DNA from 3 places in the Gardnerella washingtoni genome. Region 3 is predicted to be linked to each of the others. Evidence: riboswitches for the same ligand, from Rfam matches in the RefSeq annotation. Region 3 holds a riboswitch; each other region holds the start of a gene.
What was found. A riboswitch is a leader RNA that binds a small molecule or an ion and turns the genes downstream of it on or off. The one in region 3 is predicted to bind thiamine pyrophosphate.

Region 1: linked by a shared signal. The riboswitch ahead of thiC (phosphomethylpyrimidine synthase ThiC) and the one ahead of HXT28_RS02200 (ABC transporter permease) in region 3 are both predicted to bind thiamine pyrophosphate.
Region 2: linked by a shared signal. The riboswitch ahead of HXT28_RS00450 (bifunctional hydroxymethylpyrimidine kinase/phosphomethylpyrimidine kinase) and the one ahead of HXT28_RS02200 (ABC transporter permease) in region 3 are both predicted to bind thiamine pyrophosphate.

What each region holds. Positions count from the first base shown of each region.
Region 1 is NZ_CP058398.1:839,576-843,864, forward strand. It holds gene HXT28_RS03235 (methionine ABC transporter ATP-binding protein) at 1-650, shown strand, start outside; gene HXT28_RS03240 (methionine ABC transporter permease) at 698-1,378, shown strand; TPP riboswitch at 1,616-1,721, shown strand; gene thiC (phosphomethylpyrimidine synthase ThiC) at 1,719-4,289, shown strand, end outside.
Region 2 is NZ_CP058398.1:152,995-157,283, reverse strand. It holds gene thiM (hydroxyethylthiazole kinase) at 1-192, shown strand, start outside; gene HXT28_RS00450 (bifunctional hydroxymethylpyrimidine kinase/phosphomethylpyrimidine kinase) at 508-2,265, opposite strand; TPP riboswitch at 2,255-2,368, opposite strand; gene HXT28_RS00445 (cell wall-binding protein) at 2,590-4,289, opposite strand, start outside.
Region 3 is NZ_CP058398.1:586,900-591,188, reverse strand. It holds gene HXT28_RS02210 (L-lactate dehydrogenase) at 1-105, opposite strand, end outside; gene eno (phosphopyruvate hydratase) at 302-1,597, opposite strand; TPP riboswitch at 1,746-1,860, shown strand; gene HXT28_RS02200 (ABC transporter permease) at 1,904-2,671, shown strand; gene HXT28_RS02195 (ABC transporter substrate-binding protein) at 2,824-3,828, shown strand; gene HXT28_RS02190 (ABC transporter ATP-binding protein) at 3,850-4,289, shown strand, end outside.

The sequences.
Region 1 (4,289 bases), 250 kb from region 3:
GAAAATCTTCGCTCGTGCGTTGCATGAATCTGCTTGAGCGCCCAACTTCCGGTAGGATTGTGATTGATGGCAATGATATTACTGGAGTCAAAGACCGCGAGCTTGCTAAAGTTCGAGCAAATATCGGCATGATTTTCCAGAATTTTAGTCTTTTCCAGCAGCGCACAGTATTGCGAAATGTAACTTTCCCACTTGAACTTAATCACGTTGATAAAAAGAAGCGTGAAGAACGCGCGCATTATTTGCTTAATTTAGTTGGTTTGCAAGATCTTGCCGACCGCTACCCTAGCCAGCTTTCTGGCGGCCAGCAGCAACGCGTTGCTATTGCTCGGGCGTTAGCAAATAATCCTTCGATTATGCTTTGTGACGAAGCAACAAGCGCACTAGACTCCACTACAACCGCGCAAATCCTCGATTTACTGCGCCGAATTAATCGCGAACTTAACGTAACACTGGTTATTATTACGCATTCGTTGGCAGTTGCGCGAAATATTTGCGACCGAGTTGCAATGATTGACGACGGTCATATTGTGGAATTAGGCGACACTACAACCTTATTTGCAAATCCACAAAGCAATATTTTGCGAACGCTGATTGCAGATGAAAAGCAAGAAAATCATCGTAAAAAGCCTGCATCTACTACGATTTAATACGCTCTACTACGATTTCATACGCTTAGTAACGAGGTGAAATAACAATGATAGAATCTGCTACACAATTTTTGAACGAATACGGCGACTTACTTGCTGAAGGTGTGCTCGATACACTAGTGATGACTTCAGTCGCAACACTCTTAGCATACGTTATTGGGCTTCCGATTGGCGTATTGCTTATTACTTCCGACAAAAAAGGTATTTGTCCGAACGCTCCAATAAACGCGGTTCTTGGCTGGATCGTTAATATCGTGCGTTCAGTACCGTTTATTATCCTGCTCGTTGCGTTAATTCCATTTACACGCTTGATTGTCGGCACTTCACTTGGCGTCCCGGGTGCCATTGTGCCACTTGTTATTACTGCAGCTCCATTTGTGGCGCGCATTGTTGAACAATCTTTAGCAGAAGTTGACGGAAGTCTGATCGAAGCTGCGCAAAGCTTTGGTGCCAGTAAATTACAAATCGTGTGCAAAGTGCTGCTTTGGGAGGCGTTGCCTTCGCTTATTCGCGGTGCCGCTCTAACATTTATTACACTTTTTGGTTTTTCTGCAATGGCTGGAACGGTTGGTGCAGGCGGACTTGGCGATATTGCAATTCGATACGGCTACCAGCGTTACCAGTATGATGTTATGACTGTAGCTGTTATTCTTTGCATCATTCTCGTGCAAATTGTGCAAACTTTGGGCGACACTATCGCGCGCATTATTAATCATCACGAACGCTAAAGCAGTTCTACATTTTACCAATTACAAACTGCCTGCATGCTACTAACACAGGCAGTTTTATTGTGTTTGAAACTAGTGTGTTTAAAGCTATTGTGTTTGAAACTATTGTGCCGCTGAGATTTATTATTGCTATGTATGATTGTGTTTGTCTTCATACCACCTTCGTGTTCGCTCTCATATTTGCAACATACCCCAACCCATGAAATGCGCATAATCGTGTAAACTTATTGATAATTCAACATTTTGCAGGGGTGCTTTCATAGGAAGGCTGAGATAGGTATTTAATACCTAACCCTTAGAACCTGTTAGTTAATACAACGTAGGGAGCAACGAGTTTAGTATGAATTCAAATTATCCATACGCTTCGATGCGTAATCAATTTAATCTCAACGCCTGCTTTATTGCAGACCCACAAGCTTGTAATCATCGACCACTTACTGACGTAGTTGATGATGCTTTACGCGCAGGAGCAACTCTTATCCGACTTCATTGCAACAATGAAAACGCTAAGGAAATTACGACTCTTGCTCGCGATATCGCTCAAATTATTGAAGATAACAATAAGTGCGATTCCGTAACGTTTGTTATTGACGAGCGAGTTGACGTTGCTTGGCAAGCTAGAAATCAAAGTATCAAAGTAGACGGCATTCATCTTGCACAAAGCGATATGGAACCTCGAGAAGCACGTGCTTTGCTTGGAGAGGACGCTATTATTGGCTTGTCTGTTGAAACTGAAAGTTTAGTCAAAGTTATTAATGAGCTTCCGGATGGTTGCATTGATTATATTTGCGTAACTGCCATGCACAATCCTGAAGAAGGATGCGAAAATACTACTGCTGCCTACGAATTGGAAGCAAATCACACAACGTTGGACGAAGCAAAAATTAACACAATTTGCGTAGCAAGTGATTTTCCAGTACTCGTGGGTGGAAAAACACAATTAGATGATGTAGCTATGATTGCTCGTACAAAAGCTGCAGGATTCTTTGTTGCTGAACCTCTATACACTTCAGAAACACCAGAATCCACTATGCGTGAGTTCATTGAACGTTGGAAAGCCGTACGCGGTGAAGCAAAACATGGTTACGCTAAACGCGTAATCGTCGCGGAAAATACAGAAGAAAAGTCTTCAAAACCATCTGAAGAAAAGAAGCCGACGTTTATTAACGCTAAAGAAGCAAAAGATGCAGCAAAATTAGCTAAGCAACAACGTGTTGATATTGCGGCTCGTGGTTGCACCCAGCGAGATAAGGCTCATATTCGCAAAACTACTCCTGTTCATTTTGAATATAAGTATGGTTCCTACGATTTGGAAGTTCCGTACACGGAAATTAAGCTTTCAGATACTCCTGGCGTGGGACCTAACCCGCCTTTTAAGGACTACAATACGGAAGGACCAAAGTGTGATCCTAAAGAGGGCTTGGCTCCGCTTCGCCTTGACTGGATTCGTGACCGCGGTGACGTTGTGGAATATGAGGGCCGCAGACGCAATCTTCAAGACGATGGCAAGCGCGCTATTAAGCGCGGTAAGGCTTCTAAGGAATGGCGTGGGCGTACGCATAAGCCAATGAAGGGCGCGGATCATCCGATTACGCAAATGTGGTACGCTCGCCATGGCATTGTTACTCCAGAAATGCAGTATGTTGCTACTCGCGAAAATTGTGACGTGGAGCTGGTTCGCGAAGAAGTTGCAGCCGGACGCGCTGTAATTCCTTGCAATATTAACCATCCTGAAGCTGAGCCTATGATTATTGGTTCTCGCTTCTTAACGAAGCTCAACGCGAACATGGGTAATTCTGCTGTTACGTCGTCTATCGACGAAGAAGTAGAAAAGCTTACGTGGGCCACGAAGTGGGGTGCTGATACCGTGATGGATCTTTCCACCGGTAACGATATTCACACGACTCGCGAATGGATTTTACGTAACTCCCCTGTGCCAATTGGAACCGTACCAATGTACCAGGCTTTGGAAAAGGTTGAGGATGACGCTTCTAAGCTCAGCTGGGAGCTGTTCCGAGACACGGTTATCGAACAGTGCGAGCAGGGCGTTGACTACATGACTATTCACGCAGGCGTACTACTTCGCTACGTGCCGCTTACCGCAAACCGAGTAACCGGTATTGTGTCGCGTGGCGGCTCGATTATGGCAGAGTGGTGCTTACAGCATCATCAAGAAAGCTTCCTTTACACGCACTTTGAAGAGTTATGCGAGATTTTCGCAAAGTATGATGTTGCTTTCTCTTTGGGTGACGGTTTGCGTCCAGGTAGCTTGGCTGATGCAAACGATGCGGCTCAGCTTTCCGAACTTATGACACTTGGTGAGCTTACAAAGATTGCTTGGCAGCACGATGTGCAAGTGATGATTGAAGGTCCAGGACACGTGCCATTCGACACTGTGCGCATGAATATTGAGATGGAAAAGGCGATTTGCCAGAATGCTCCATTCTATACGCTTGGTCCTCTAACTACCGATACCGCCCCGGGCTATGATCATATTACTTCCGCAATTGGCGGCGTAGAGATTGCACGCTACGGTACTGCAATGCTTTGCTATGTGACCCCTAAAGAGCATTTGGGATTGCCTAACAAAGACGACGTGAAGCAGGGCGTGATTGCATATAAGATTGCTTGCCACGCAGCTGATCTTGCTAAGCATCATCCGCATGCTATGGATCGCGATAACGCTATTAGTAAAGCTCGATTCGAGTTCCGTTGGTTAGATCAGTTTAACTTAAGCTACGATCCGGATACTGCAATCGCTTTCCACGACGATACTCTTCCTGCTGAGCCTGCAAAAATGGCGCACTTCTGCTCGATGTGCGGACCAAAGTTCTGCTCCATGGCTATTTCTCAGAATATTCGTAAGCGTTTTGGCGGCGCTGCTCAACAGGAACAGCTTGTTGAGGAAGCG
Region 2 (4,289 bases), 430 kb from region 3:
GGCGTGAATGAGGTTGCAAAAGTTGCGCACACGATGGGCGTGAAAACGTTGGCAATTGGCGGAATTCACGAGAATACGGTGTTCCCTATTCGCGGTCTTGAAATTGACGGCGTGTGCACAGTGTCGGCGCTGATGTGTGCTGAGGATGCAGCGAAAGTTGCGCGCGAGCTGAAGCGCGTGATTACTGAGTAAGCGCGCGCTTAGACCGTGCGAGCGTTTGTGGACTTACACACACTCTAAGTCCACAAACGCAGGGAAACTCATCTCACGTTTGGAGCGTGCCATGTGGTTATTTGCTCCAAACACGGGGAATTTCCCTCACATTTGGAGAGTTGCAGACTACATAGCACTCCAAACACAAGGAATCCCCCTCACATTTGGAGGGTTACGGACTACATAGCACTCCAAACACGAGGAAGTCCCACGGACTTCCAACTTAAGCGAGTTCCCGCTTTGACCGAGCTTGAAATCCCATTGATTTCAAGCTCGGTCAAAGCGCTCGGAGCGTTAACGCAGTGCGCGATGCGCTTGGTTGAAGAAATCGTATTCGTACACACACGACGTCATGTACGCTTGAGCAGCACGAACACGCTGTTCAGGTGAAGCTTTCTCAAAAGCATCTTCCACACACTCAATTGCCGTACGAACGCACGCGTCAAAGCCTTCCGAAGAATACATTTCAATCCAATCATAGTATGGGTTGCCAGGCTTCAACGCAGCAGCAAGCACATGACCAACTTCCTCATACAACCAATAGCAAGGAAGCACACTAGCCGCTGCCACTACATAATCCTCACCAAATGTCGAAGCAAGCAAGTGATTCACGTAAGCAAGCGTCACTGGCGAACAAACAGGTTGCATTGGTTGACCTGTTTTCTTAAACCAGCCACGATGCAGCTCAGACTCTGCCTCAATGCATCCTGCGGAACTTGACGACCAGTGCACACGCGCTTTATCATCATGTGCTTTAGCTCCGCAAGCCGCCAAAGCTCGCGAGTAGCGTTTCAAATATTCCGCATCCTGATTCAAATAGAAGTCAAACAAATCTTCATCCAAAGATCCGTCACCAAGCGCCTGAATAAACGGCATCCGCATAATATTATTATCGACATCAGCACTCGCGTTCCACAAAGCCGCAGTCCACTTACCAGCGGCAGCAATCCACGGTTTTCGCGCAACAGAATGAGCTGACACAACGCAAGTTTCAGGTTTCGTGCCGTCTAAATCTCGCTCATTAATTTTCATGTGTTCCCATGGTGTTGCCGAAGAATCAAGCTCCATCCTATACTGACGTGCCGCGTGGTTCACCGGCCCATGCCCCTTGCCAACATGCAAATCCGCTCCATGCGCAATCGCTTCATTAAGCCAATGCGTAGTCCAAGATAATGCTTCCGCAACGGTTTCATGATCCTCAAGCTTTTTTCCTTCTCGAAGCGCTAAACCAACGCGAGCCGCTAGAGACGACGAAAGCGAGCAGCCTGTGCCGTGCGTTGTAGAAGTGTCGACGCGTGGCGAAGGAACGTGAATCTCGGTACCGTCTGGGAAAACTGCCGTATTTCCAGCGTCCGTGCCGGTTAAGTGACCACCTTTCACGATTACCACGGTGTTGTTGTCGGCAGCCCAACGGCGAGCTTGTGCGCACGCTTCAGTAAAGCTGGTTGCAGGCTGTTGTTCACACAGCACAGCAAGTTCGGGAATATTTGGCGTAATAATATCCGCTTTTGCAGCAAATTGGCGTAATGCTTCTTCGGCTGATTGTTTCAGCAGACGATCACCAGAAGTAGCTACCATCACAGGGTCGAGTACGATTACTGGCACGGGATGCGATTCAAGCCAGTCGCGCACAAGTTCAATGTATGGTTTGTCTCCGAGCATGCCTAGTTTAACAGCATCAATGCGTACGTCGTCGAATACAGCTTCGAGTTGTGCGCGTAGGAACGAGGTTGGCGGAGTATAGACTTCGCGCACACCGCAAGTGTTTTGCGCAACTAGGTCGGTAGTTACGCACATGCCGAAGCCATGAGATGCCATGATTGATTTGAGGTCGGCTTGGATACCGGCACCACCCGTCGGATCTGTGCCAGCTATGGAGAGCACGCGCGGAATGATTGGATCGTCAAGTGACGGCAACGAGCTTTTTCGTGGAGTTGAGAAAGCTGTATTCGCGGTTGTATTCGCGGTTGTATTCGCGGTTGTATTCACATTAGTAGCGTTTACTACGGAAGTGATTTTACTATCGGCGTTTGTTTGTGCAGGTATTGTCATTATGTTTCCCTTCGCTAGCACTATCTAGATCAGGTTCTGCGGATGTAATCTCAGCGTTTTTGCTTGTGAATTATCGCAGCATCGCGCACTCCGAACCATCTTCGACTATATCGTTCACACACTACTAACGTGGAGAATTTATCTCACGTTTACGCGACGACCTGCTTGAGCGCAGCGATTGAGCGCGCGAAAGCAATTCGGAGCGGAAACTCGCTTAGGTTGGAAGTCCGGGGGACTTCCAACGCGAGTTTCGTAAGCGAGCGCGTTATCCGCGCGAGCGTTACTTGAGTGGGGTGTAAGTCCCCAAAAGCGCGCGCTTACGCATCACAACCTAAGCCACTTGAACTTGAAGAACATCCTACCGCTTCGAAGCGCTTCAGCCGAATCGCCGCAGTGCTTGCTGTCAGTAAGCGAGCCGAAGCCGTTTCCGCTAAGCACAGATGCCAACCATCCGCGCCTACCGAATGCGCCCGATGCTATGAAGAGCGCCATCAATATGCCGAATAAGAAGGTGTACGTAATAGCAGCGTTTCCACCAGTAAACGGCAGCGGAATTGGCGACACGTTAATGCCAGTAATCTTTATATAGCCAATGATTGCCTTCGTATCATCTTTGCCAGCATCATAGTGCTCACTCTTATTCTCTGACTTATCTTTTGTCTGCGCGTATACTGCGTAAACAGCCGTATTCTTATTAGTTATAAGCAACTTCTGCAATTCGTCAGCATCTACACTTGCGTTGCCGTTGGTATCGCGCTTCAAAATAGGCGTGCAAGTATCTTCAACAGGCTTACGATTGTTCAATTTTCGCACGCATACTTGAAGATTCTTCTCAACTGCATCTCGAGAATCAAAATCATCGCTAGCGTCTACTAACAGCTCTTTGCCGTTTACTTTGCCTTTAGCATCTGGATTACCAGTAAATGTAAACTTAATATCGTTAGCAGTAACTTTGTAAGGCTCATCCATAGACGAAGTCTCAAGCGAACCTTTCGCTTCAGCTTTAGGCTTTATTACATCAACCGGCACTACATATACTGGTAGAATTGACTGCGCTCCAGCAATATCACTAAAGTCAGATTTTGCTTCATAACCGTATGTACCTTGCAGACTTTCCCTAGCATAACGGTTTGAAAGCGAAAGCACATAGTGCGAAGAGTTTGAGGAATTATTAACGTATTTTATGCCTTCAAGACCACCAAGAACTTTATCTAGCGTGAATTGAGACGACTTTACATCACCCATTCCCCACTCTGGTATATCAGTTGATTTCGGCGTCATCTTGTTATATTGATCGTTTCCCAAAACACTAGCATTCATACCACTATTTGAATTACGAACTGAAACGCTATTACCGCCGCCATAATAACCATTTGCGGTAACCAAGTCAGGTGCGTTAGTAAACTCACCATTCAGCGTAAAGAAACCAGGACGATTGAAACCATTCTTACCCTGTTCAGCAGCAGCCTTATCTGTGCCATTAACAACACGCAAAGATGGTTGGCTCTTAGCAAAATCATCTTCAGCTTTCTTTAACTCGTTACCAGATTTGCCATTTGTTGCTTCTTTCAATTTTACTGGCATAAGCTTTAACGCATTCTGCAAGTCACCTAAACCTATTTGACCGCTGCTGCTCGCGTTATAGCGATACACAAGCGATTGATGACCAGGCGTGCCAACCAGCTCAAATCCTGGGTCGCTAGAACGTCCGTCAATATATGGCTTATCTTTATCCCACTCAATCGTGTAGTCAGCAGCATCATTACCAACACTTCGCAACCTAGCGAATCTTGTTACAACATTATATCTTGGTTCCGGCGTTACATTTCGCCTACGCCATCCACGCAAAAGAATAAACGAATCCTGCTCATTGCCTGCGTTAGAGTAATTGTTGCGTTTATCTTTCTGCTCAGTAGGCGCAACATACTCCCCACGCTTCCAAGCAACTTCTGACTGGTTTGCAGAAAGCGTATCATCATCATCCACGCTTATAAGACTGTCAGCATCTCCAAATCCAAGCCATT
Region 3 (4,289 bases):
ATTTTTGTCATACAGGTATAACTCGTCGGCGTAACCACCAACAACAAGCTGGTGAGCAACAGCTGCACCAACATTACCCATACCGATAACTGCTACTTTTCTCATAATGAAATATCTCCTTCTTTTTTTGAGTTTTTCATAAAATTAGCACTATTGGGATAAGAATAAAAGTCAAATCAAAAAAATTTTTCATTTTTTAAATTTTTCATCATTTATTAATAGAAAACGGCCAGCCGTAAACACGACTGACCGTTAAAACTCAAAGACTTAAGAAGTCACTAAGTTACTTAAAACTAAAAAGTTACTTCATGTACTTCTTGCAAGCCTTGAATGCGCTGTAACCAGCATACTGAGCGGTAGAACCAAGCTCTTCCTCAATCTCAAGCAAGCGGTTGTACTTAGCAATACGCTCACCACGAGCAGGAGCACCAGTCTTAATCTGGCCGGTGTTCTTAGCAACAGCAAGATCAGAAATGGTGGTATCTGGGGTTTCGCCAGAACGGTGAGAAACCATGGAAGTGAAGCCATTCTTGGTTGCAAGTTCAATAGCGTCGAGGGTTTCGGTGACGGAACCGATCTGGTTCAACTTCACGAGCAAGGAGTTAGCTGCGCCAAGCTCAATGCCCTTAGCCAAACGCTTTGGATTGGTGACGAGCAAATCATCGCCAACAAACTGCAAACGATCACCGAGACGCTTGGTGATTTCTGCCCAATCATCCCAGCCTTCTTCCTGGAATGGATCTTCAATGGAAACGATTGGATACTCGTTGATGAGCTTCTCGTAGTAATCGAGCATGTAAGCAGATTCGCGCTCTTCACCATCGAAACGATACTTGCCGGTTTCCTTGTTGTAGAACTCGGAAGAAGCAACGTCAAGAGAAATACCAATTTGCTTGCCTGGCTCGTAACCTGCGGCTGCGATTGCATCCATGATGTACTTCAAAGAATCCTCGTTAGACTTCATCTTTGGAGCGAAGCCACCTTCGTCACCAAGACCAGTAGCCAAGCCTTCCTTCTTCAAAACATTCTTCAAAGTGTGGTAAACCTCAACGCCAGCGCGCAAAGCATCGCTGTAAGTTGCAAAACCGTAAGGAGAAATCATGTACTCCTGAATATCGGTTGCAAAGTCAGCGTGAGCACCACCATTCATGATGTTCATGTTTGGAACTGGAAGAATGTGACCATTAGTACCGCCAATGTAGCGATACAAAGGAAGCTGAGCAGACTCAGCAGCAGCGTAGAGAGCAGCGAGGGAAACGCCAAGAATTGCGTTAGCACCAAGCTTGCCCTTGTTTGGTGTGCCATCAAGCTCAATCATTGTTTCGTCAAGAGCGCGCTGATCAGTGGCATCCATGCCGATGACCTTAGGTGCGATTACCTCGTTGACAGCCTTAACAGCTTCCAACGTGCCCTTGCCCTGATAACGGGACTTGTCGCCATCGCGACGCTCCCAAGCTTCAGCTTCACCAGTTGAAGCACCAGAAGGTACTAAACCAATGCCCTGAGCGCCATCTTCGGTCTCCAAATAAACCTGAACAGTAGGATTTCCACGAGAATCCAAAATTTCGCGTGCGTATACGCTTTCAATAGCTGCCACAACTACTCCTTTATACCTATGGGTTGTGATGACTCTTCCAAGATTAGTGCGTTTTATGGACGTTACATTATATTAACTATCAATTATGCCGTGAACGTTCACAGTGTCGCGAGTTTGCATGTTTGTCCATGCCTATAAGACATAATAACAAACTGACACGGGGTGCACTGCTCGTTCATATAAATTAGCGAATATTGCTGAGAACATACCCGTCGAACCTGATATAGCTAGTACTATCGAAGGGAATGTCGAATGAATATTCGTTTTCATAAGCACAAAACTGCATGCAGTGCAAACAGTAAAGTCATGCAGAAAAAAGCCTCCCAATTATCTAAATCTTTTAACGCTTGGCTTTCTACAATAGTTATAGTTTTTTGCTGGTTTATTATTACACTCGGCCCTGTAGAAAACCGCGCTTTGCCTTCCCCATTCGAAGTTATAAAAGCTTTCGTAGATTTACACAATGAGGGAATACTGTGGCCGTCTCTTGCAATAAGCATTTTTAGGGTCGTTGCAGGTCTTCTTTTGGGTATTGCGTTTGCACTTCCTGCCGGAATTCTTTCTGGAGGAAGCGCAATAGGTGAAACAATCATCAACAAACCTAGCCACATGATACGTTCAATACCATTCCCTGCCCTAGCTCCTCTTCTCATTATTTTTCTTGGTGTTGATGAGCTTATGAAAATTATGCTTATTGCAATAGGCGTTTTTGGCCCTATGTATGTCAATATTCGCGATGGCGTTCGCAATATCGATCCGCGTCTTATTGAACTAGCTAAGGCCTATCACATTAAAAAATCGACTGTTTTTACCACTATTTTTATGCGCGGTACGCTTGCTAATTTTATGACTGGCTTACGTTTTTCTATTTCCGTAGCATGGGTCGCTTTAGTAACTTGCGAAACAGTTAATTCTTCTATTGGAATCGGCTATATTCTTTCAAGAGCGCAACAATTCTTTAGGCCAGACCAGATGATGGCTTGCATAATCATGTACGCAATTGCTGGTCTTGGTTCTGAGATTACGGCAAATATATTTGAATACTTGCTTATGCCGGAACGCAGAAAAGCCTAAATATACGCAATATAAGCCTTCTACTAAATGAATTTTGTGTAAGACATACAAAATTCCCCTAATACTTCACTAATTTTATAAATAAAGATTTGATCAATTACCAAATAACAAAAAAATAAATAATAAAAACACAAAAAACAAAGGAGCCAATTATGGTTAATTTCAAAATGAATAGTATAAGCAAACGCACTATTGCTGCATTATGTGCTCTTTGCGCAACAGTTGCGCTTGCATCCTGCGGTAGTGCCCAAAAATCCGCAAGTAGCGCTTCTTCTGCTAAGGAAGATACTGGTACTATGCGTGTTGCTTATCTTTCTACAGCAAACTATTTAACGACATTGAAGAACGAAAAGTTCTTGCAGGAAGAGTTTGGAAAGTCTAAAGTTACTTACACTGGTCCTTACACTCCTGTTGATGGTCTTACTGCAGTAATGAGCGGTAGCGCAGATGCAACAACTACAGGAACCGGTCGTTTTATTGATCTTATTGCCGAAGGACAGCCTTGGGTTGCCTTTGCTCTCGAATACTATAATGGTGATTCTCAAGGAATTGTAGCCTCTGCAAAAAGTGGCGTAAAAACCTTAAAAGACTTGTATGGAAAGAAAGTTGCTATTATTCACAATGGTGACACTGGTGACTACATGCTTCATCGTGCTTTTGATAAGAGCGGTTTAGATGTTTCTAAAGTTCAAAAAGTTGAGATGAATCCTCGCAACTTCCAGGCTGCTTTCTCTTCTGGTCAGATTGACGCAATTTCTTCGTTCGATCAGAATCTTGCAGCAGCTATGACTACTCCTGGATCTAAGTTGCTGGTAAACGCTAAGAAATATGGCAATATGAACGTTACTATTCACATCGTTTCCAAGAGCTTCGCTAAGAAGCATCCTGAGCTTGTGAAGAAAATGTATAAGGCTCTTGTACGCGAAGCAAAGAAGTCTCACAAGGAAAAGAATGTTATTGGCAACGCTTATAAGCAGCTTGGCGCGTCTGACACGATTATTAAGCAGATTGAAAAGTTTGACAATCCAACGATTCGCCCAATCGACGCTAAAGGCTTGGAAATGATGAAAGTTCAAGCTAAAGAATACGTTAAGTACGGTTTAATTAAGCAGGCTCCAAAGAATTTGGATGATTCTGTAATGGATTGCAGCAAATAAGCATCAATTATCTACAAGAATATGACTGGTTTCAAGAACATGTTTCAAAAGCACACTACGGAAAACGATACTGCGAAAGTTTCTAAAGAGCTTTCCGCAGATTCTCAAGAATCTTCTAGAGAATCGGATACTTCTAGTGCGAAAAATGACGCTTATTGCGTTAACATAGAGCATCTTGGCATCTCTTTTCGTAACACTAAAAATAGCACTGTAAGTAACGATGCAGGAAACAATGCTGCAGATAATTCTACTTTTGTGTTAAAAAACGTTACGATGAGTATCAAGCAAGGTGAGTTTGTTTCGCTTATTGGTAGATCTGGCTGTGGAAAAACAACGCTTTTGAAAATAATTTCGGGATTGCTTACTCCTAGCGAAGGTAGCGTTCATGCCACCAGTCGTCAGGCTATTGGTTTCCAGGATGCGAGATTAATACCTTGGCTTTCCGTAAGCCAAAACGTTGT